DNA from 3 places in the Nonomuraea maheshkhaliensis genome. Region 1 is predicted to be linked to each of the others. Evidence: riboswitches for the same ligand, from Rfam matches in the RefSeq annotation. Region 1 holds a riboswitch; each other region holds the start of a gene.

Region 1 (7,297 bases):
CACCGGCAGCGGCTTCTGGCACTGGGTGCTGTCCGACCTGCCCGCCTCGGTGACGGAGCTGCCCGCGGGCGCGGGCAGCGCTCCCGACTTCAAGGGCCTGCCCGAGGGGGCCGCGCACGCGCGCAACGACTACGGCACGAAGGCGTACGGCGGCGCCGCCCCGCCTCCCGGCGACCCGCACCGCTACGTCTTCACGGTCCACGCGCTCGGCGTCGACCGGCTGGGCGTCGACAGCGACGCCAGCCCGGCGGTGGTGGGCTTCAACATCACCGCCAACACCCTGGCCCGCGGCCACATCGTCGCCCTCTACGGCGTCTGACCGCGAGACACATGAAAGCGCCCCGCCACGGCGGCGGGGCGCTTTTCGGGCCGGCGATCGTCACCGCCGGCGACCTCGTGTGTCAGCCGGGCCCGGCCACCGGCGGCCGAAGCCGGACGGGTCCGGCCGCGGGCCGGGCGGCCTCAGTCGGTCAGCCAGCCCTGCGGGCAGGCTGGCCGCGGGCCGGGCGGCCTCAGTCGGTCAGCCAGCCCTGCGGGCAGGCCATGAGCTGCGGGAGCAGCGCGTCGAGCACCGTGAGCCCGGTCTGCGAGTTGGGCAGGCAGATCGGCCCCTGCAGCTCACGCAGCAGGGGGATGTCGTTCAGCGACAGGGCGCTCCGCTCGGCGAAGGCCGGGACGGCCGGGGCGGTGGTGGCGGCGACGAGAGCCAGGGCGGCGACGCCGAAAATGCGCTTGCTGCGAGAAAGCATCCTCTTACTCCTTTGTACAGGCGGTGTGGTGGCACCACCCTTCCTCACTTGGAGTAGCCGAGCAATTGTGAAACGTAATGGCAGTCAAACAAAACAAGAGCGGCCCGGAAAAGCCCGGACCGCTCTTCGTTCTTACGACGAGAAAAGACCTAGAAGTCCATGTCGCCGCCGCCGGGCATGCCGGCCGGCGCAGCGGGGGTCTTCTCGGGCTTCTCGGCGATGACGGCCTCGGTGGTGAGGAAGAGCGCCGCGATGGAAGCGGCGTTCTGCAGCGCGGAGCGCGTCACCTTGGCCGGGTCGAGGATGCCCACCTCGAACATGTTGACGTAGTCGCCGGTCGCGGCGTTGAGGCCCTCACCCGGGGTGAGGTTGCGCACGCGCTCGACCACGACGCCGCCCTCAAGGCCGGCGTTGACCGCGATCTGCTTGAGCGGCTCCTCCAGCGCCTTCTTGACGATGGCGGCACCGGTGGCCTCGTCGCCCGTCAGCTCCAGCTTGTCGAACGCCTTGGCGCCGGCCTGCAGCAGGGCCACGCCACCGCCGGGGACGATGCCCTCCTCGACGGCCGCCTTGGCGTTGCGCACGGCGTCCTCGATGCGGTGCTTGCGCTCCTTGAGCTCGACCTCGGTCGCGGCGCCGGCCTTGATCACGGCCACGCCGCCGGCCAGCTTGGCCAGGCGCTCCTGCAGCTTCTCGCGGTCGTAGTCGGAGTCGGTGCGCTCGATCTCGGCGCGGATCTCGTTGACCCGGCCCGCGATCTGCTCGGCGTCACCGGCGCCGTCGACGATCGTGGTCTCGTCCTTGGTGACGACCACCTTGCGGGCGCGGCCCAGCAGGTCGAGGGTGGCGGTCTCGAGCTTGAGGCCGACCTCCTCGGCGATGACCTGACCGCCGGTCAGGATCGCGATGTCGTTGAGCATGGCCTTGCGGCGGTCGCCGAAGCCCGGGGCCTTGACCGCGACCGAGCGGAACAGGCCGCGGATCTTGTTGACGACCAGGGTGGCCAGGGCCTCGCCCTCGACGTCCTCGGCGATGATCAGCAGCGGCTTGCCGGACTGCACGACCTTGTCGAGCAGCGGCAGCAGGTCCTTGTTGGCCGAGACCTTGCTGTTGACGATCAGGATGTACGGGTCTTCGAGCACGGCCTCCATGCGGTCGGAGTCGGTCACGAAGTACATCGACGTCATGCCCTTGTCGAAGCGCATGCCCTCGGTGAGCTCAAGCTCAAGGCCGAAGGTGTTGCTCTCCTCGACGGTGATGACGCCTTCCTTGCCGACCTTGTCCATCGCCTCGGCGATGAGCGAGCCGATCTCGGGGTCGGCGGCGGAGATGGAGGCGGTGGAGGCGATCTGCTCCTTGGTCTCCACGTCCTTGGCCAGCTTGGAGAGCTCCTCGCTGACGCGCTCGACGGCCGCCTCGATGCCCTTCTTCAGGGCCATCGGGTTGGCGCCGGCGGCGACATTGCGCAGACCCTCGCGCACCAGCGCCTGGGCGAGCACGGTGGCGGTGGTGGTGCCGTCACCCGCGACGTCGTCGGTCTTCTTGGCGACTTCCTTGACCAGCTCGGCGCCGATCTTCTCCCAAGGGTCCTCGAGCTCGATCTCCTTGGCGATGGACACACCGTCGTTGGTGATCGTGGGAGCGCCCCACTTCTTCTCCAGCACGACGTTGCGGCCCTTGGGACCCAAGGTCACCTTGACGGCGTCGGCGAGCTGGTTCATACCGCGCTCGAGACCGCGCCGGGCGTCCTCGTCAAACGCGATCATCTTGGCTGCCATAAGGCTAGACCTCCCAGATACAGGGTGGCTTGTCGTGGACCGAGCCGACGCCCGCGACGGCATGGGCCCGCATCTCCGTTCGGCAGACCCCATCGTCTCGATCCGATGTTGGCACTCTGCTGCACAGAGTGCCAACGAACTGTTTAGCACTCTACCCTGCCGAGTGCAAGCGAACGCACCCGCGCCGGATGTTCCTCCCCAGGTCGGAAGTCAGTACGGCGAGCCGCCCGAAGCAGCTCGCCGCACGCGAGTCGACGATTGAGAGGTGACGGTTCGCACGGACTGCGCTGCCGTGCGAGCCCGCCCGGTGCATACCAGTTGACGTGACCTCAGACCGTGCGGACGGACTCCGCCTGCGGCCCCTTCTGGCCCTGCGTGATCTCGAACTCGACGCGCTGACCCTGTTCGAGAGAGCGGTACCCGTCCATCATGATCGCTGAGTAATGGACGAATACATCCTTACCACCGTCTACCGCGATGAAGCCGTAGCCCTTGTCCGCGTTGAACCACTTGACGGTGCCCTGCGCCACTTCCGACTCCTCTTACTGGTCTCTCAGATCTCGCCCATTCCTCCGCGAGGCCTGTAATCGCCTGACATAACTGAAAATCATGCAGACGATCGCCCTCGACCATACCTGTGGCACGGGGTTTGGCAACAGAGTCAATCTGCAAACCAGGTATTTCTTCGCAGCGAAGCTCGTACAACGTTGAATTAGCCCTGGAAAAGCAGAAGGCGCCCACAAGGGGCGCCTTCCACGATCGGGGATGCCGCGGCACTCAGCCGCCGGCGACCGCGGGGATGATGGAGATCTGCGTGCCCTCTGGGGCGGGAGTGTCGAGACCCTGGGCGAAACGGACGTCCTCTTCCCCAACATAAACGTTGACGAAACGTCGAATCTTGCCCGATTCATCCAGAATTCTCGCGCCGATGCCGGGGTAGTCGGAGTCCAGCTTGGCGAGCACGTCACGAAGAGTCGCGCCTTCGCCACTCACTTCGGCGTTGCCCCCGGTGTACGTGCGCAGAATGGTGGGAATCCGCACAGAAACGCTCATGGTAAATGTCGCCTTTCCTGGTTGTCAGACAGTCGCGCGGAACGCGTCGAGGGAGGGCCGGATCACGGCCGTGGGCGCGGCGTCGTCGCTGATGGCGTCGAGGGTCTTGAGCCCGTCGCCGGTGTTCAGCACCACGGTCTCGGCCTCGGGATCGAGCCTGCCGCTCTCGGCCAGCTTCTTCAGCACGCCGACGGTCACCCCGCCCGCGGTCTCGGCGAAGACCCCCTCGGTCGAGGCGAGCAGCTTGATGGCGGCCACGATCTCGGCGTCCGTGACGTCCTCGACGGCTCCTCCGGTGCGTCGTGCGATGTCCAGCACGTAGGGACCGTCGGCCGGGTTGCCGATGGCCAGTGACTTGGCGATGGTGTCGGGCTTGACCGGCTGGACGACGTCGTGACCGGCCTTGTACGCGGCCGACACCGGCGAGCAGCCTTCGGCCTGCGCCCCGAAGATCTTGTAGGGCGTGTCCTCGACCAGCCCCAGCCGGATCAGCTCCTTGAAGCCCTTGTCGATCTTGGTGAGCTGGGAGCCCGAGGCGATGGGGATGACGATCTGCTCGGGCAGCCGCCAGCCGAGTTGCTCGGCGATCTCGTACGCGAGCGTCTTGGAGCCCTCGGCGTAGTAGGGCCGCAGGTTGACGTTGACGAAGCCCCACTTGTCGCCCATGGGGTCGCCGATCAGCTCGGAGCAGAACCGGTTGACCTCGTCGTAGGTGCCGTCGATCGCGATCAGCCGGCCACCGAACACGCGGGCCATGGCGATCTTCGCGGCTTCGAGGTTGGCCGGGATGAACACGCACGCGTCGAGCCCGGCCCGCGCCGCGGCGGCGGTGACCGCGCCCGCGAGGTTGCCCGTGGAGGAGCAGGAGAGCGTGTGGAAACCGAAGTTGCGCGCCGCCTCGACGGCCATGGCGACCACGCGGTCCTTGAAGGAGTGGGTGGGGTTTCCCGAGTCGTCCTTCACGTACAGGGATTTGAGTCCCAGTGACTTGCCGAGGTTTCCGGCCTTGACCAATTTGGTCCAGCCGGGGTTCATATTCGGCTTTTCGGTCACGTCAGCCGGGACAGGGAGGAGCTTGCGGTAACGCCAGATGTTGGCCGGGCCGGACTCGATGTCCGCCCGGGTCACCGTGCCGAAGTCGTAGGCCGCCTCAAGCGGCCCGAAACACTCCAGACAGGCGAAGCTGGGACCCAGGGGGTAACGCGCGCCGCACTCGCGGCAGGACAGACCGACAGCAGGACCAAAGTCGAGCGACATGAAGCGAGGCCTTCCCTCATCTTCGCCCACGGCCACCTTGACCGCGAACCGGAATTGGCACCTAGTCCCGGTCGGCCTCGCCAGGTCGCGAGTCGAAAGCCGGGAGGGTTGCCGGGGCTTCGCAGGGCCGGTCCCTCCACCCCTCTGGATGAGCAATATGAAGTTGTTGAACTGGACTCTACCCGCTCAAGTGGCCGAAACTTCCACCCGTCTCACCATGTGGGACGGTTGGTCTCAGCGATAATCCTCGCCCAGGACGCCCTGCACGTACTTGCGCGCCTGGTGGATGCGGGACTTCGCGGTGCCGAGCGGAATGCCGAGCTGCTCGGCCACCTCGTTGTAGTCGAGCTGGACGATGTCGCGCAGCACCAGCGCCTGCGCCAGGTCGGGCTTGTCGGCCTCCAGCGCCTCCATCGCGTCGAGCAGGTCGAGCCGCGAGCCCGCGATCACGCTGACCCGCCGCACGTCCGGCTTCTGCATGGGCAGCTCGTCCGAGCTCTGCTCGGCCGCCCTGCGCTTGAGCGTCCGGTACGTCGTCCGCGCGCAGTTGGCGGTCACGATGTGCAGCCAGGTGCTGAACCTGGCCCGCCCCTCGAAGCGGCCGATGTTGCGCGCCACGGCCAGCAACGTATCTTGCGAGGCCTCTTCCGCATCCTGGTGATAGGGGAGGATTCGGGCGCAGTGGCGCAGCACGTCAGGCTCGATCCGCGCCAGGAGCTCGCCAAGTGCGCGATGGTCTCCTCCGGCCGCGGAGCGGGCGAGTTCCTCGGTTAGCTCATCAAGCGCCATAGATGGGATCCTATGTTTGTGATCGATGGGAGCCTAGTTGACTTCCTCGCCCCGCCGCACGCGAGATGGCGCGGTCCGCGCGTCAATCCCGCGACTCGTGACCGAGGATGTCCATGAACAGCGTCCTGCTCGCCTCCAACAGAGGCCCGGTCTCCTTCACCGTCTCCGACGACGGCGAGCTGACCATGCGGCGCGGCGGCGGCGGGCTCGTCTCGGGCCTGTCGGGCGTGGCCAAGGACGACGGCGTGCTGTGGGTCTGCGCCGCGCTGTCCGACGGCGACCGCAGCGCCGTGCGCCTGGCCTCCGGCGGCCGCATCGACCAGGCCGGCTACGACACGGGCCCGCTGCGCATGCTCGACATCGCGCCCGCCGTCTTCCACCGCGCCTACAACGCCGTGGCCAACTCCACCCTGTGGTTCGTCAACCACCTGCTCTACGACATCCCCAACACGCCCAACTTCGGCACGCGGTTCGAGCGCGAGTGGGAGTCCTACCGCGACTACAACGGGGCGTTCGCGCTGGCGCTGGCCGAGGAGGCCGGCCACGGCGCCCGCGTGATGGTGCAGGACTACCACCTTACGCTGGCCCCCGCCATGCTCCGCGCCGAGCGGCCCGACCTGCGCATCGCCCACTTCAGCCACACGCCGTGGGCGCCGCCCGAATACTTCTCCCTGCTGCCCGACGAGGTGGCGCGCGAGGTCCTGGAGGGCATCCTGGGGGCCGATCACGCCGGGTTCCTCACCGACAGATGGGCCCAGGCGTTCATGGACTGCTGCGAGCGCCTGCTGGGCGCCGAGGCCGACCGCGTCGGGCGCAGCGTCACCCACGACGGCCGCACGACCCGCATCGGGGTGCAGAGCCTCGGTGTGGACGGCTCGGCGCTGTGGGAGCGGGCCCGCGAGCCCGACGTCGAGTCCCACATGACCGCGCTCAGGGAGCAGGTGGGCGACCGCAGGCTGATCGTCCGCATCGACCGCACCGAGCTGTCGAAGAACATCGTCCGCGGCCTGATCGCCTACCGTGAGTTCCTGGCCGCCCATCCCGAGTGGCACGGCCGGGTCGTCCACCTCGCCTTCGCCTATCCCAGTCGGCACGACCTGCCCGAATACCGCGAATACACCGCTTCGGTGCAGCGCCGTGCCCAGGAGATCGAGGACGAGTACGCCACCGACGACTGGGACCCGCTGATACTCAACGTCAACGACGACTATCCGCGTTCGCTGGCCGCGTACCGGATGGCCGACGTGCTGCTCGTCAACCCCATCCGCGACGGCATGAACCTGGTCGCCAAGGAGGGGCCTGTCCTGTCCGAGCGGTGCGCGCTGGTGCTGTCGCGTGAGGCGGGGGCGGCGGCCGAGCTGGGGCAGCACGCGCTCCTGGTCAACCCGTACGACATCAGCGGCACCGCGGCGGCCCTGCACGACGCGCTGGTCATGCCTGAGGACGAGCGCCGCATGCGCCGCGACAAGCTGCACGCGGCCGCGACCGCCCTGCCGCCGCAGAAGTGGTTCGCCGCCCAGCTCGACGCCCTGACCTGAGCCGGCTCGGGGTTTTCGGCTGAGCCTGCTCCGCCGATTTTCGGCTGAGCCTGCTCGGCCCCCGGTTCCGAGCGGGCTCGGCGCGCTGACCTACCATGAGAGGGCGACGCCCCTCACCGATCAGGAGGCTGCC
Region 2 (7,297 bases), on a different contig from region 1:
CAGGTGCACGTGGCCGCCGACGTAGAAGAACAGCGGCAGCACCTGCAGCAGCCAGGTGAGGATCCACAGGCCGGAGGTGAAGCCCAGCGGGCTGGTGGGCTCGGGGCCGTGCGGCTTCCACTCCAGGATGGTGAAGGCCCAGTGCCACAGGACCACGACGACCAGGCTCAGCGCGCGCAGCCAGTCGACGTACTTGTCGCGTTCCGCGGAAGGGTCGGGGGCAGGGCTGGGGGCGGGGACGGGGGCGGAGGTCACTTGTCGATGTCACCTACCACGAAGAACATGGAGCCGAGGATGGCCACCATGTCAGCCACGAGATGCCCGGGCAGCATCTCGCGCAGCACCTGGATGTTGCTGTAGGAGGCCGAGCGCAGCTTGAGCCGCCACGGCGTCTTGTCGCCCTTCGACACCAGGTAGTAGCCGTTGATCCCGAGCGGGTTCTCCGTCCACGCGTACGTGTGGCCCTCCGGCACCTTGAGCACCTTGGGCAGCCGCTGGTTGATCGGCCCGGGCGGCAGCGAGCGCAGCCGTTCGACGCAGGCGTCGGCCAGGTCCAGCGAGACCTTGAGCTGCTCGAACAGCACCTCGAAGCGGTCGTGGCAGTCGCCCGCGCTCCGGGTGACGACCTTCACCGGCAGCTCGGGGTAGGCCAGGTACGGCTCGTCGCGGCGCAGGTCGAAGTCGACGCCCGAGGCGCGGGCGATGGGGCCGCTGACGCCGTACTGCATGATCTGCTCGCGGGTGAGCACGCCCACGCCCCTGGTGCGCGCGATGAAGATCTCGTTGTGCAGGATGAGGTTCTCGATGTCGGGGACGCGGCGGCGGGTCTCGGCGACGGCCTGGCTCACCCGGTCGAGCCAGCCGAGCGGCAGGTCCTCCTTGAGCCCGCCGACCCGGTTGAACATGTAGTGCATGCGCCCGCCGGAGATCTCCTCCATGACGGCCTGGATGCGTTCGCGCTCGTCGAAGGAGTAGAACAGCGGCGTCATCGCGCCCAGCTCCAGGGGATAGGAGCCGAGGAACATCAGGTGGTTGAGCACCCGGTTGAGCTCGGCCAGCAGTGTGCGCGCCCACACGGCCCTGACCGGCGGCTCCATGCCCAGCAGGCGCTCGGCGGCGAGCACCACGCCCAGCTCGTTCGCGAAGCCGGACAGCCAGTCGTGGCGGTTGGCCAGCATGATGATCTGACGGTAGTCACGCACCTCGAACAGCTTCTCCGCGCCCCGGTGCATGTAGCCGATGATCGGCTCGGCGGTGGCGATGCGCTCGCCGTCGAGGGTCAGCCGTAGCCTGAGCACCCCGTGGGTGGACGGGTGCTGCGGGCCGATGTTGAGGATCATGTCCTCGGTGGCCAGCTCTTTCGCGCCCGCGCCGATTCCGACCACTCGTTCCGTCATACGGCAATGCTGCCACCGTACCCGGACGTGATCCAGCGCGGGGGATGGTCAAGAGATGGTATGGAAACGCATCCCGAAGCCGGACATGGGGAGGAATACCGGTAACGGGGGGAGAAAACACCATGAAGAGAGTTCTTTTTGATGTCGCAGCTCTGATCGCACGAGTCGCCACCGGCGTGATCTTCCTCGCGCACGGCTGGCAGAAGTGGCAGGGCGGGCTCAGCGCCGCTTCCGAGGGTTTCCGGGAGATGGGCATCCCGATGCCGGTGATGGCGGCCGGATTCTCGACCATTGTCGAGACCGTCGGCGGCGTCTTCCTGATCCTCGGGCTGCTGGTGCGTCCGGTGGCGTTGCTGCTGCTGATCAACATGATCGGCGCGATCGTGTTCGTGCACGGGAGCCACGGCGTGCTGTCGGCGAACAACGGCTGGGAGCTGCCGGGGGCGCTCGGCGCGCTGTGCCTGCTGTTCCTCGCCCTGGGTGGCGGGCGCATCGGGCTGGACGCCATCTTCACCTCGGTCCTCCACAGGCGCGGGGAGCGGCGGGTGGCCGAGGAGGAACTGGCCGCGCACGCCCCGAGCAGGGGAGACGCGGGCATGGCGGCGGGCACGGCCGCGGGTACCGCAGCGGGCACGACCGCCACGGGAACGGCTCAGGCCGGTCGCACCGGCGGGCCCATGACGCCCGCCGATCGGGACGTCCCGGCAGACCGCCCGGAGGTGCCCAGGCAGCCGGCCGCGCCCGACACGACCCGCTCGACCGGCCCGACCGGCTCCGGGAGGTTCAACGACGACGACATGAGGGAGATCGACGCGCTCGTCTCCGACGAGCCGCCGCAGCACCACAAGCCGCCGAACCGCTGACCTCCGGGCTCAGCGGCGGGAGACGAGGTCCCGCACGGCCTCGATCAGCCGGTCCACGTGCTCCTGCGTGCTCCCGATGCCGATCGAGGCCCGCACCGCCGAGCCGGTGTCGTCCGCGCAGTCGCCGTCGGGGGCCCCGTCGGAGGCCCCGTCGGAGGCGCTGTTGGACGTGCCCAGCAGGTGCCGGACGAACGGGTGCGCGCAGAACTTGCCGTCGCGCACCCCGATGCCGTACTCGCCGGACAGCGCCTCGGCCACCTCGCGCGCCGTGTACCCGGCCACGGTGAACGACACGATGCCCACGCGCGGGTGGTCGTCCCCCCACAGGGACAGCTCACGTACGCCCTCGATCGAAGCCAGCCCCGAGCGCAGCCGCGCGATCAGCCGCTCCTCCTCCCGCACCAGCGCGGTCCAGCCGGTCGCGGTCAGCGCGTCGCAGGCGGCGGCCAGGGCGATGGCGCCGAGCACGTTCGGGGTGCCCGCCTCGTGCCTGGGCTCGGGGTCGTCGTGCCACTCCACGCTCTCCCCGACCGAGCGCACCGCGCCCCCGCCCCTGAGGTACGGCTCACCCTCGGCCAGCCAGTCCCTGCGCCCGACGAGCGCGCCGGCCCCGAAGGGCGCGTACAGCTTGTGCCCGGAGAAGGCGACGTAGTCCAGGTCGAGCGCGGTCAGGTTGAGCCGCCGATGCGGTACGAGCTGCGCCGCGTCCACCAGGATCCTGGCCCCGTGCCGATGCGCGATGTGCGCCAGCGCGGCGATCGGCCACAGTTCGCCGGTGACGTTGGAGGCGGCGGTGACGACCAGCAGCTTGGGCCCCTCGATCGCGGCCAGCGCCTCGTCGGCGGCGCGCACGGCCTCGCCGGGGAAGGCGGGCGGCGCCAGCCGCACGGCGTGCCGCCAGGGCAGCAGGGAGGCGTGGTGCTCGGTGTCGAAGACCACCGTGGTGGTGCCTTCGGGCAGGCAGCCGGCCAGCAGGTTCGTGGCGTCGGTGGTGTTGCGGGTGAAGATCACGGAGTCGTCGGGGCGGGCGCCGACGAAGGCCCTGACCGTGTGGCGGGCCTGTTCGTACCGGGCGGTGGTGAGCTGGGAGGCGTAGCCGGCGCCGCGGTGGACGCTGGAGTAGGCCGGGAGCGCGGCGGTGACGGCGGCGCTGACCGGCTCAAGACAGGGCGCGCTGGCCGCGTAGTCCAGGTTGGCGTACCCCACCAGCCTGCCGCCCTTGACCGGCACCTCCAGGTCGGCGCCCAGCACGGCGGGAATGGGCCGGCTCGTCGCGGAGGCGGGGGCGGCCTCGGGCGTACGGGCGGAGTTGAAGATCGTCAGAGTGGACACAGGGGTACCTCCTGAAGGGCCATCGGACCCCTGGAAGCAGCCACGGAGCCCGCGCTTGCCCGCCACACCTCGTGACGGACCAGGTCTTCACCCGGGGCACCCCGCCGCGGACGCGAGGGTTGCCGGCCAGCTAGCCGGGGCTTGTCGCTGGCACTCATGACCTACGAGGGGAACTATAACCGACACCCCGGCATGAATCGCAACCCCGCGAACTAATGCTCGGCTCGGCTCGTTGCTACCGGGAAACCCCATCAACCCCCGAGTCATGGAGGTACCCGATGCTGGACTGGGTGGCCGATCCGAATATCTGGATCGGCTTCTTCACCCTGGTCGCCCTGGAGATCGTGCTGGGGATCGACAACATCATTTTCATCTCCATCCTCGCCGGGAAGCTGCCCGCCGAGCAGCGCGACAGGGCCCGTGTGCTCGGTCTGGCGGCGGCTCTGCTCAGCCGGCTGCTTCTGCTGTTCGGCCTGTCATGGGTGGTTCAGCTCACGCAGCCGCTGTTCACGGTGCTAGGTCAGGAAATTTCGGGACGCGACCTCATCCTGCTGCTCGGCGGGTTGTTCCTGCTGGGCAAGAGCGTCACCGAGATCCACCACAGCATGGAGGCCCCGGCCGGCAAGGACGGCAAGCAGGCCGCCGCCGTCTCCTTCACGTCGGTGATCGTGCAGATCATGGTGCTGGACGTGGTGTTCTCACTGGACTCCGTGATCACCGCCGTCGGCATGGTGGACGAGCTGGGCGTGATGATCGCGGCGGTCGTGGTGGCCGTGGTGGTGATGCTGTTCGCCTCCGGGCCGATCAGCCGGTTCGTGGACGCGCATCCGACCATCAAGATGCTGGCGCTGTCGTTCCTGGTGCTGATCGGGGTGGTGCTCGTCGCCGAGGGCCTCGACCAGCACATCCCGAAGGGTTACATCTACTTCGCGATGGCGTTCTCGGTCGTCGTGGAGCTGCTCAACATCCGGGTGCGCAGCAGGCACACCAGGAGGCGGCAGGCCGTCCAGGAAGGAGAAACCCCATCCTAAGATGAAATAGTGGGCTTTGATCCTTGGAATCCGGATTTCGTGGCGTACCCGTACCGCGTGTACGACGAGTTGAGGCGCGAGGCGCCCGTCACCTACTTCGAGCCGACGGGCCAGTGGCTCATCGCGCGGCACGCCGACGTCAACGCGCTGCTCAGAGACCGCCGGCTGGGCCGCTCCTACCTGCACGTGGCCACCCACGAGGAGTTCGGCAGGCCGGCGGAGCCGGAGTTCCAGGAGCCGTTCTGGCGGGTGATCAGAGCGGGCATGCTCGACGTGGAGCCGCCGGTGCACACGAGGCTGCGCCGGCTGGTCTCCAGGGCGTTCACGCCGCGCATGGTCGACTCGCTGCGCCCCCGCGTCCGTGCCATCGCGGGGGACCTGGTGGCGGCGTATGTAGACAAGGGCGGCGGTGACCTGATCGCCGAGGTGGCCGAGCCGCTCCCGGTGACCGTCATCGCGGAGATGCTCGGCATCCCCGACCAGGACCGCCACCTGCTGCGCCCCTGGTCGGCCGACATCTGCGGCATGTATGAGCTCAACCCCGCCCCCGAGGCCCAGCACACCGCGGTGCGCGCGGCGTCGGAGTTCGCCGGTTACCTCAAGGCCCTGGCCGCCGAACGCCGCCGCGCCCCGGGCGAGGACCTGATCTCGGCGCTCACCCAGATCGAGGAGCTGACCGAGGACGAGCTGGTCGGCACCTGCGTCCTGCTGCTCAACGCCGGCCACGAGGCCACCGTGAACGTGACGGGCAACGGCTGGTGGTCGCTGTTCAGGAACCCCGGCGAGCTGGCCAGGCTGCGCGCGGACCGGTCCCTGCTGCCCACCGCCGTCGAGGAGCTGATGCGCTGGGACACGCCGTTGCAGATGTTCGAGCGCTGGGTGCTGGAGGACATCGAGGTGCACGGTGTACGGATCCCGCGCGGCTCGGAGGTGGCGCTGCTGTTCGGCTCGGCGAACCGGGACCAGGACGTGTTCGAGGACCCGGACCGGCTCGACGTGGGTCGTGCCGACAATCCGCACATCTCGTTCGGCGCGGGCATCCACTTCTGCCTGGGCGCGCCGCTGGCCAGGATCGAGCTGGCGGAGTCGTTCGGCGCGCTGCTGGACCGGGCGGCCACGCTGGAGCTGCGCGAGGAGCCGGCGTGGAAGCCCGGCTACATCATTCGCGGCCTGCGAAGCCTCGACCTCACCGCCACCGCCTGAGAGCGGCGCTTACGCTCACCGCTGCTGGCTGAGCCAGCCGAAGCCGCCGAGCCCCGAAGGATCGATCAGCTCGCCCTCCTCCGAGGCCCGCGCCAGCGCCCTGAGATAGCCGCGCGGATCGACCCGGGCCAGGTCGAGCGGCGGACGCGCGCCGGTGACCCCCAGCTCGCGCAGCGCCGCGCGCTGTGTGGACAAGGTTGTGGATATCGCACCGGCCCTGATCCCGGCCGCCGCGCACGCGTCGAGGGCGACATGTGCGGTGATGTCGCAGGTCCCGTCGGGTACGGGGGTGACGACCGCGCCGTCGCGGTACCCGGTCAGCGTGCCGCACAACGGCCGGTTGTCCACAGGGTGTGCATAATCGATGGCTATCGCCCGGCCTCTGCGGAGACGTACCAGGACCGAGGCCCATGCCTCGTCGCGGGGGAGGCCGATCTCGGCCCGCGAGCCCACGCGGGTCAGCGGCCACCACCGCTCCAGCCAGGCCCGGTCGGCCGGGCGCAGCGGCCCGCCGAGCCGCTCCTCGCCCGTGCGCACGTCGACCAGGATGAGGCGCGGCCCTTCAGCGGTCTGCTCGGCCACGTCGAGCGGCACGTTGTCCAGCCACTCGTTGGCGATGGCCAGCCCCACGATGCCGTTGGGCACCTCGCCGGACCAGCGGACGCGCCCGGGCAGGTCGGGCGGCCTGGGGGACAGGTCGACCGCCGTGATCCGCAGCCGATCGCGCAACGCGGGCGGCGCCGACTCCAGGACCTGGGCGACCAGCACGCCCTCGCCCGCGCCGATGTCGACCAGGTCGAGCACGTCGGGCTTGCCCAGCTCGGCGTCCACTTCCGCGAGCAGCGCCAGCACGGCTCCGGCGAAGGCGGCCGAGGCGCTGACCGAGGTGCGGAAGTGGCCCGACGGGCGTTCGCGGAGGTAGAAACCCTCCTCGCCGTACAGCGCGCGCTCGGTGGCGACGCGCCAGGTGAGCCACATGTTCTGGACTATCTCATGACTCGCGACGGGCACGCACTGTCATCATATGACTACTCAATGTCTCCGACTTGCGGTAGCGTTTACCCATTGTCATCGAGTGATCGCGTTGCGCCATCCCCTACCGGCGGAGCGGATCGCTCCCCGAGCACTCGCGGCGCGAAGCCGCGAAACTGAGAGGAGCCCTCATGCTGAAGAAGGTCCTGGTCGTCGCAGGTGCCGCCGCCATGCTGTCGATGGCCGCCCCGGCCCACGCCGACATCACCAACGGCGCCGGCGGTGTGCTCTCCGGCAACCAGGTGCACCTGCCGATCACCGCCCCGATCAACATCTGCGGCAACGCCATCGCGGTCATCGGCCTCGCCGTGGCGGGCTGCAAGGGCGGGGCCAACGCGTACGCGCCGAGCCACCACTGACAGCGGCGAACCCGGGCCGGCGCAGGCCGGCCCGGGTTCGTGTCCCCAACTGGTCAGTCGGCGGATGACCAGCCGGCGCA
Region 3 (7,297 bases), on a different contig from region 1:
CGTGAGGACGTGCTCGGTCGCCACCACCAAAGGCTCTGGATACAACGCGGAGAAGTTCGAGTCCTCGACACTCCTCAGGCCGGCGGCACGCTCAGCGAGCTCCTCGGCGACGTGCTCGCGCCAGATATCTGTTGGTCTTTTCGCCACTGCGTGATGGTATGACCAGACCCTCGCCGGCTGACAGCCTGAGATGCGAGGGCAGCGACGGACAGCCGCTTGCACGTCGAGTACCCGCCGCACAAGAGAAGGCCCGCCGGCGCGACGACGCTCGGCGGACCTTCCCGTACCCGGATCAGGCGTGAATGTGCTCGGCGGCCTTCGCCCGGAACGCCTCGGTGGAGGCGGGCGATGAGCGGGCCGTGCTCACCCGGGACGGGTCCCGACGCGCTCAAGAGATACTCAGGCTGAGAAGCTCCGGGCCCGATCTGCGGAGTAGGACAGGCACTTCGCAACCTAATGTCGTCGTAGCACATCGATGGAAAAGGTGGCCAATGTACACCGGCATCGGAACGCGCCATGTCCGCACCAACTCTGTGGTCCTCATGGCGTTTTTCGCGCTGGCGGCGTGTGGCCACACCGAGCCGCCGGATCCCAAGCTGAACCTCTTCGGCGAGTACGTGAGGTCTCCCAATGTCAAGAACGACCGCTTCGGCGGGGGCGGCACCAGCGAAGACCGCATGGCGAACTTCGCCGCCTACTACACGGCCGAGCAGCTGCAGTCTCGGCTGCTGTCCGCTTTTCCCTGCACCACAGGCCCGAATGCCTCTCAGGCCGCTGATCATTTCAACACCAGCTGCGACCTGAACGACAAGGTCCGCGCCGCCGTACAGAGCGCTGGTGGCAACGTCAGCACAATCCACGGGCGGGTCCTGCTGGTCAAGCACCCGGACGGATCTCTTGAACTGTTGACGCTCTTCGTGGCCAACGGGAAACTGATCGACGCCACCGGCCGAACCTATGCTGGTCTTGACGACTTCCGCGCGAACAACGACCTGCTCAGCTCGGACGACGTCATTCTGGCACCGCGCAACATCACCGCCGTGCCGGGCGAGGGCGAGATCGTCACGGTGTGGGGTAAGGAGTAGCGCCGGCGCGCTCAGCCGCGGGCCGGTTACAGCACTCCCGCGTCCCGCGCTGTCCACACCGAGGGGATCAGAGGGCGGTAGCCCAGTTCGTGACGGATGCGAGTCGTCGACATCACGCCGTGCCACGGATCCGGGGCATCCTTGTCGTAGGTTTCCTGCGGCACCGGCAGCCCCTGGAACAGGATGAGGTCGACCATGGTGACCGGGGCATCGTCGGCGATGTTGTAGACGCCGTGTGCCCCGGGCGCGTACAGCAGCCGCCGCAGTCCTTGCGCCACATCCATGTGGTGGCCCATGTGCAGGCGCTGCATGGCGGGCCACTTCAGCACCCACTCCATCACATCGTCCAGATGCGGGTCCCCGTCGCCGTACACGAACGGCAACCGTCCGATGCGGAGGTCATCGAGGCCGTCCAACGCCATGAGCGCACGCTCGGCCTCCCATTTGGACTCGGGGTAGGCGCCCCACAACTGACCGCCCGGCACCGGCTCGTCGCTCTCGACCAGCGCCCTGCCCCGCCCCTTGCCGTACACGAGACCGGTGCTTACCTGCACGAACCGCCGCACGCCTGAAGCCACCGCGGCCCGGCCGAGCTCGATGGCCGCGTCCCGGTTGACCGCCCGCGCCTCCTCATCCGGTACCCCGCGGAACGCGGCGGCGACGTTCACCACCGCGTCCACGCCGGCCGTCGCCTTGCCGAGCACCTCCGTGTCACGCAGATCGCCGACCAGCACCTGGGCGCCGAGTTCCGCGAACCGCTCGCCGCGCGCCGCGTCCCGTACCAGGACCCGTACCTGGTCGCCGGGTGCCGCGCTCTGCAACAGCCGCGGCACGAACCGCCGCCCGACCTGGCCCGTCGCTCCTGTCACCAAAGTCAGCATGGCCGCCTCCTCATCGTCGTAGCCACCTTTGAAGCGTGTGGGAAGGACGGGATCGGCGGGAGAGACGCGGTCATCCAGGGATCGGCGCTCCCTGGATACATGGCCGGGAGCAGGGCATCCTCGAACAGTGGACCGTACCGAACTCGCCGACTTCCTGCGCCGGGCCCGCACCCGGCTGGCCCCCTCCGACGTGGGCCTGAACGCGGGTCCGCGGCGCCGCACCCCGGGCCTGCGCCGCGAGGAGGTGGCGCAGCTCACCGGGATGTCCACTGACTACTACACGCGGCTGGAACAGCGCCGCGGCTCCCACCCGTCGCGGCAGATGCTCACCGCTCTCGCCCGCGCCCTGCGGCTCACGGACGTGGAGCGCGACCACCTGTTCCACCTGGCGGGCGAGGAGCCGCCCCGGCCCGGCGACTCCTCAGAGCACGTCCGCCCGGGGCTGCTGCTGATCCTGGACCGGCTGCACGACCTCCCGGCGTCGGTGCTGACCGACTGGGGTCAGATGCTCGCACAGAACACCATGTCGGTGGCCCTGACCGGCGGCCATGTAGGGACGAACCTGATCCGCCGCTGGTTCATGGTGCCGGGCGCACGGGACCTGGCCCCGCCCGAGAACCACGAGGAGCATGCCCGCGCACACGTAGCGACCCTGCGTGCGGTCACTGCGGCACGCCCCCACGACCCGGGCCCCGCCGCCCTCGTGGCCGAGCTCCGCGCCGCGTCGAATGAGTTCGAGGGACTCTGGGAGTCGCATGACGTCGTGGTACGCCGCCCGTCGCCGAAGCGTTTCCTGCACCCCGTGGTCGGTGTCCTCGACCTCGACTGCGAGGTACTGGTCAGCGATGGCCACAGCCAGCAGCTCGTCGTGCACTCGGCGCGGCCGGGCACCGAGACATACCAGCGGCTCGAACTACTGCGGGTCGTCGGCCTCCAGAACCTGACCCCCAGCTCCTAGGAGAGGCATGGCGCCGGACCGATGCCCGCTCGTGCGGCGTGACGGCCGTACATCACCGCTGACCTCGGACGACGTCACGGACCAGGGCAGTCCGTCTGCCTGAGGCGGAGGGTCGTCATGCTTCGCGGGCTGGACTCCGTCGTCGGTCCGTACGTGGACGCTCTGCGAGGTCATGAGCGAGATCGATCAGATGAGGCAGGCGCAAGGTCCGGCCGCCGCTTCCAGGCAGCGGAACGTGCAAGGGCTCGGTCCAGTCGGCTGGAATCGCCGCCGGCCCGTATACGGCGCCGGCGAGGCCTCCGGTGACCGCGGCGACGGTGTCGGTGTCGCCGCCCAGGTCGATCGCAGCGCGGATGGCATCCGCAAAGCTGCGGGTGGTACGCAGTGCCCACACGGCTGAGCCGAGACAGGGCCAGACAGCGCCGTTGAATTCGGTGGCGTGATCGGGATGCCAACCGGTTGCGAGGACGGCGGCGTAGCGCTGACGATGGCCGGATCGGACAGCGGCGAGGATCTGTGGGAGCTCGTCCAAGGGGTTCGCCCCCTTCATGGCGACACGTATCAGGTCGTGAAAGATCGCGGTGCCTTCCCATGCCGCCGGATCGCCGTGGGTGAGGGCGGCGATATGCCGGGCGGCATCCATGGTGACCTGCCGGCCGTCGCGGGCGAAGTACACCGCCGATGGGGTGGCCCGCATCAGTGCGCCGTTGCCGGTGGCTCGGTGGCTGCTCTGGTGGTGGGCGGTGGCGGCCCGGTCCCAGGGCAGTCCTCGGGTCAGTACGTCTTCGGTCTGTAGCCCGATGTCCTTGGGGTCATCGGCCGCCCATCGCTGGAAGCGGGCGAAGATGTCCGGTAGGTCTGGGCCGCCGTGCTCCAGCAGCGACTCGGCCACATGTATGGCCATCTGAGTATCGTCAGTGGCTTCCCCGGCATCCCAGCCGCCGCCCCCGTTCATTTCGCCGCCGGCACCCGGTAGCGGGAAGCGGGAGGAGAACGCGCCCGCCGGCCCGAACTCGAATGGCGCACCCAGCGCGTCGCCTACAGCAGAGCCGACGACCGCACCAACGGCCCGCTGCCCAACATTCACTACGGCAGGCTACCGAGCTGATCGAAGGAGAGAACAGGAGCGGGATCGCCGGCGTGTGCGTCGCGCGAGAAACACCGATCGCGGCCTGGAGCCGGGCCTGACCAACCGCAAGATGCATTTGGCCATTGACACCGAGTCGGTGCCTCCCCGCGTCCAATTGGCTAGCCTTCGCCGGTGAGCTTCGCCAACTTCGCCCGTAGGGTACGTGACCCTGACTTGCCCTACCGATGGCGGCTGTCGGCGTTCCGGTCCTGCGTGCAGTTGTATCGGCCGCTGGGATTCGAGGCGACGCTGCATTTCCTCGAATTCCAGGCCGGGCAGTTTCAATACGATGAGGCGGCACTTCCTCAGGCGCTGGACGCTGTCGAGGCCAGCCGCGCTGCCTGGCATGCCGAGCTCCACGCTCACGCGATAAGACGTCGGGAGGCCAAAATGCGAGGCCGGCGATCTCCGCGTGCAGAGGAACCAAATCCCAACCTTCAGGTTCGCTGGTACTGGTACGGCAATCCCCGGACGGCCGCATTGCTCGCATTGCGGTTTTGGCGCCGCCGACGTTTCCGTCGTCTGCTGCCCTCCTCTGACCCCGTTCTCCTGGAGATCACCATGTGCGTCAGCGAGTGCCTGGACTTCGGCGCCGACCTCACGGAAGCGCAACGCGACCTCCTCGCCGTCCGATTAAGCGAGATTAAGCAACGCCTGCACTCGGCGGATCTCCTGCTCGTCGTCCGGCACATCGAGGTGGCATCGGGTTTGAGGTAGCTCGAAGCGGCGAGAGATCGAATAGTGCGGTTGAGGCGGTGGGTTTCGGGTGCCCACCGACCAGCACGCCCAATTGGCAGAGAAACCCCGGCTGGTACTGTCCGGTCGCCGGGGAAGACGCCCGAACTACTCGGCGTTCGCGTTCGCGTTCGAGAGGCGAGCACGCAGCGCCTGCTTGACGGTCGGCCACTCAGCAGCGATCACAGAGAACATGGCCGAGTCTCGCAACAACCCCGCTTCGCCAGGCGCCCAGGAGGGCGACCAACTGCGCAGCACGCCCTCGAAGCACGCGCCGAGGTTCTCGATCGCACGGCGCGACCGCTGGTTGCGGGCGTCCGTCTTCAGGTCGACGCGGGCCACGCCCAATGTCTCAAACGCATACGCGAAAAGGAGCAGCTTCGCCTCGACATTGATTCCGGTGCCCTGTGCCGATGCCGCAAGCCATGTCCAACCGACCTCGATGGCACGCAAATCCTGCCGATCCGGCCACGTTCGTGGGTTCCAGAACGCCGTGCATCCCACTGCCATGTCGTCCCGCACCCGAACCTGCGCGAAAGGAGTCAACCCGTCGCTCCCACGAGCGAACTGAGCCGCAAGGTACGCCTCCACCTCAGCGGCGCGGGGAACCAAGGTGAAATCGTAAGAGGAACGGTCCTCTTCCGCGGCCCGCCTTAGATCCGACGCGTGGCTCATCGCGAGCGGCTCCAGCCGAACGAGCGATCCATGCAGCACGGGAACATCAAGCCTCAGGCTCATCAAGCCCTCCTCATCGTTCCTGGCGTTGGCACCTTTCCCTTTCTTCGGGCAGGTTGCCGGACCGTCGCTGGGCCAGGTCCCTCGGATCCTCTGGATGAATCTCGAAGCAGAGATCATGCCCCGATGCGAGGACGGCGTCAAACGTGATTCGGCGGGCGCACCCTTACCCCGCAGGAAGCTCACATCAGTCCGACCATGCCTCCGGCGGGGAACTCCGGCTCCGGGATTTCCTACGGGTGGCGTGGACGGGATGTGGCGTCACGACGCGATAATCGAATGAGTCCGGATGGGGATGGCGAGTACCGTTCGAGGATGCGGCGGTGCGGGGAATGCGGCCAGTGGGAACCCGCCGGAGCACCTGACTGTGAGCGATGCGCAGGGGTCGTCGACGAGATCGTCGAAGCGGGATGGCGGGAGTTCGTCACGCGCGAGTTCGGGACCTTGGCCGCCCTGGACGAGCGCGCCGTGGCCGAGATGGTGATCGACGAGCCCGACAGGCACCTGTGGCGGGTGGTGGACGCCGCCTACGACCGGCTCACCTGCACCGAGTGTGGCAGCAGGTTGAGCCGGGGGCCGGCCGGCTGCACCGCCTGCGACCTGGCGAACGGGTTCCGGTACGTCGCCGTCGAGATCGACCGGCCCGGCGTTCCGCCAGGCAACGAGCACGCGCTACGGGTCAATGTGTCGGTGGTGCGCAGGCCGTCCGGAATTTCGTGGCGTGAGGTAGTGGCCCGGCGGCTCCTCCTCCCCTTTCTCCTCGACGGACACCTGCCCACGATCAGGCAGGCGCAGGCGGCACGGGCTCTCCTCAACCAAGGGGGCACGGCCGAGGAACTAGCGGAGCATCTCAACCTTGCCTGGGGTGACGACCACCGCTAGCTACGGCCAGCCGTGCGGAAACGATCAGCTGCCAGTCGTGATCGCCGTGCCAAGAAAGGGCAGTCAACGGGAGTCGGTTACGGTCAAGAGCGAACTCCGCGTCGAGCAAAGCTCCCCGGAACCCGAGGTCCACGGAGGCCACCAGTCCGCCCCACCGCGGCCCCGTGCGCTCGCTTCGTGTAACCCACGTGGCGCTCACAGCTATTTCACCTGCGTACGGCTCTATGTGTGCAGGTGAGGAGCGCTCATGCCCGAGTACCGTTTCAACTGTCCTCCCGGCTGGCCTGTCCCGCCTCGCGGATGGAAGCCGCCGCAGGGATGGAAGCCGGACCCGTCGTGGCCTCCCGCTCCAGCCGGCTGGGAGTTCTGGGTTCTGGAGGAGGCACCGGCCGCGAGCGTACGGCAGCAACCGGAACGCAAGGGCGGCGGCCTCGTTCAGGTTCGACACGCACGCACTGATCTTCAGCGAGGACGCGGTGGAGCTGGAAGCCCGGCTGCACGCGGAGCTGGGCGATCGGCGGCTCAACAAGGTGAACCTGCGCCGTGAGTTCTTCCACGCCACGCCGGCCGAGGTACGAGACCTGCTGCAGAAGATCGCTGGACAGCATCTGCTGGAGTACCGCGACACGGCCGAGGCTCTCGAATGGCGGCAGTCGGTTGGAGCGTTGCAGAACTCTTCGCCGACATAGCCTCACCGGAAGTCAGCGGATGGGAGGCCGGCGGACGTATGGTGGCGTGCCGGCCAGGGCGGTCAAGCTGGAGCTACGCGTCCAAGGCACTCCGTATTCCGGCGGCCAGGGCGGCGATCTCCTCAGGGGTGCGCTCGATGACCCCGTTCTCCGACATGAGAGCGTGGTACTGCTGCCGCTCGTACGGCACCCCAGGCGGCAGG

The links. Region 1 has a riboswitch for S-adenosylmethionine ahead of thrC (threonine synthase). Riboswitches for the same ligand answer to the same signal wherever they lie in the genome.
Region 2: another riboswitch for S-adenosylmethionine. It lies ahead of ABFX54_RS00305 (aminotransferase class V-fold PLP-dependent enzyme); the one in region 1 lies ahead of thrC (threonine synthase).
Region 3: another riboswitch for S-adenosylmethionine. It lies ahead of ABFX54_RS42735 (GNAT family N-acetyltransferase); the one in region 1 lies ahead of thrC (threonine synthase).

Annotation. Positions count from the first base shown of each region.
Region 1 is NZ_BAAAMU010000072.1:32,169-39,465, reverse strand. Features, by position in the region: gene ABFX54_RS36380 (YbhB/YbcL family Raf kinase inhibitor-like protein) at 1-319, shown strand, start outside; gene ABFX54_RS36375 (hypothetical protein) at 513-749, opposite strand; gene groL (chaperonin GroEL) at 899-2,527, opposite strand; gene ABFX54_RS36365 (cold-shock protein) at 2,857-3,057, opposite strand; gene ABFX54_RS36360 (MoaD/ThiS family protein) at 3,305-3,580, opposite strand; gene thrC (threonine synthase) at 3,605-4,837, opposite strand; SAM riboswitch class I at 4,851-4,992, opposite strand; gene ABFX54_RS36350 (RNA polymerase sigma factor) at 5,072-5,626, opposite strand; gene ABFX54_RS36345 (alpha,alpha-trehalose-phosphate synthase (UDP-forming)) at 5,734-7,164, shown strand.
Region 2 is NZ_BAAAMU010000001.1:57,877-65,173, forward strand. Features, by position in the region: gene ABFX54_RS00290 (acyltransferase family protein) at 1-255, opposite strand, end outside; gene ABFX54_RS00295 (NADH-quinone oxidoreductase subunit D) at 252-1,397, opposite strand; gene ABFX54_RS00300 (DoxX family protein) at 1,520-2,260, shown strand; gene ABFX54_RS00305 (aminotransferase class V-fold PLP-dependent enzyme) at 2,270-3,592, opposite strand; SAM riboswitch class IV at 3,639-3,754, opposite strand; gene ABFX54_RS00310 (TerC family protein) at 3,871-4,623, shown strand; gene ABFX54_RS00315 (cytochrome P450) at 4,633-5,826, shown strand; gene ABFX54_RS00320 (SAM-dependent methyltransferase) at 5,842-6,804, opposite strand; gene ABFX54_RS00325 (chaplin family protein) at 6,990-7,217, shown strand.
Region 3 is NZ_BAAAMU010000103.1:19,136-26,432, forward strand. Features, by position in the region: gene ABFX54_RS42705 (hypothetical protein) at 1-147, opposite strand, end outside; gene ABFX54_RS42710 (hypothetical protein) at 492-1,085, shown strand; gene ABFX54_RS42715 (NAD-dependent epimerase/dehydratase family protein) at 1,112-1,966, opposite strand; gene ABFX54_RS42720 (helix-turn-helix transcriptional regulator) at 2,094-2,924, shown strand; gene ABFX54_RS42725 (ADP-ribosylglycohydrolase family protein) at 3,040-4,011, opposite strand; gene ABFX54_RS42730 (hypothetical protein) at 4,186-4,770, shown strand; gene ABFX54_RS42735 (GNAT family N-acetyltransferase) at 4,897-5,526, opposite strand; SAM riboswitch class I at 5,534-5,627, opposite strand; gene ABFX54_RS42740 (hypothetical protein) at 5,839-6,405, shown strand; gene ABFX54_RS42745 (GIY-YIG nuclease family protein) at 6,630-7,094, shown strand; gene ABFX54_RS42750 (HIT family protein) at 7,168-7,297, opposite strand, start outside.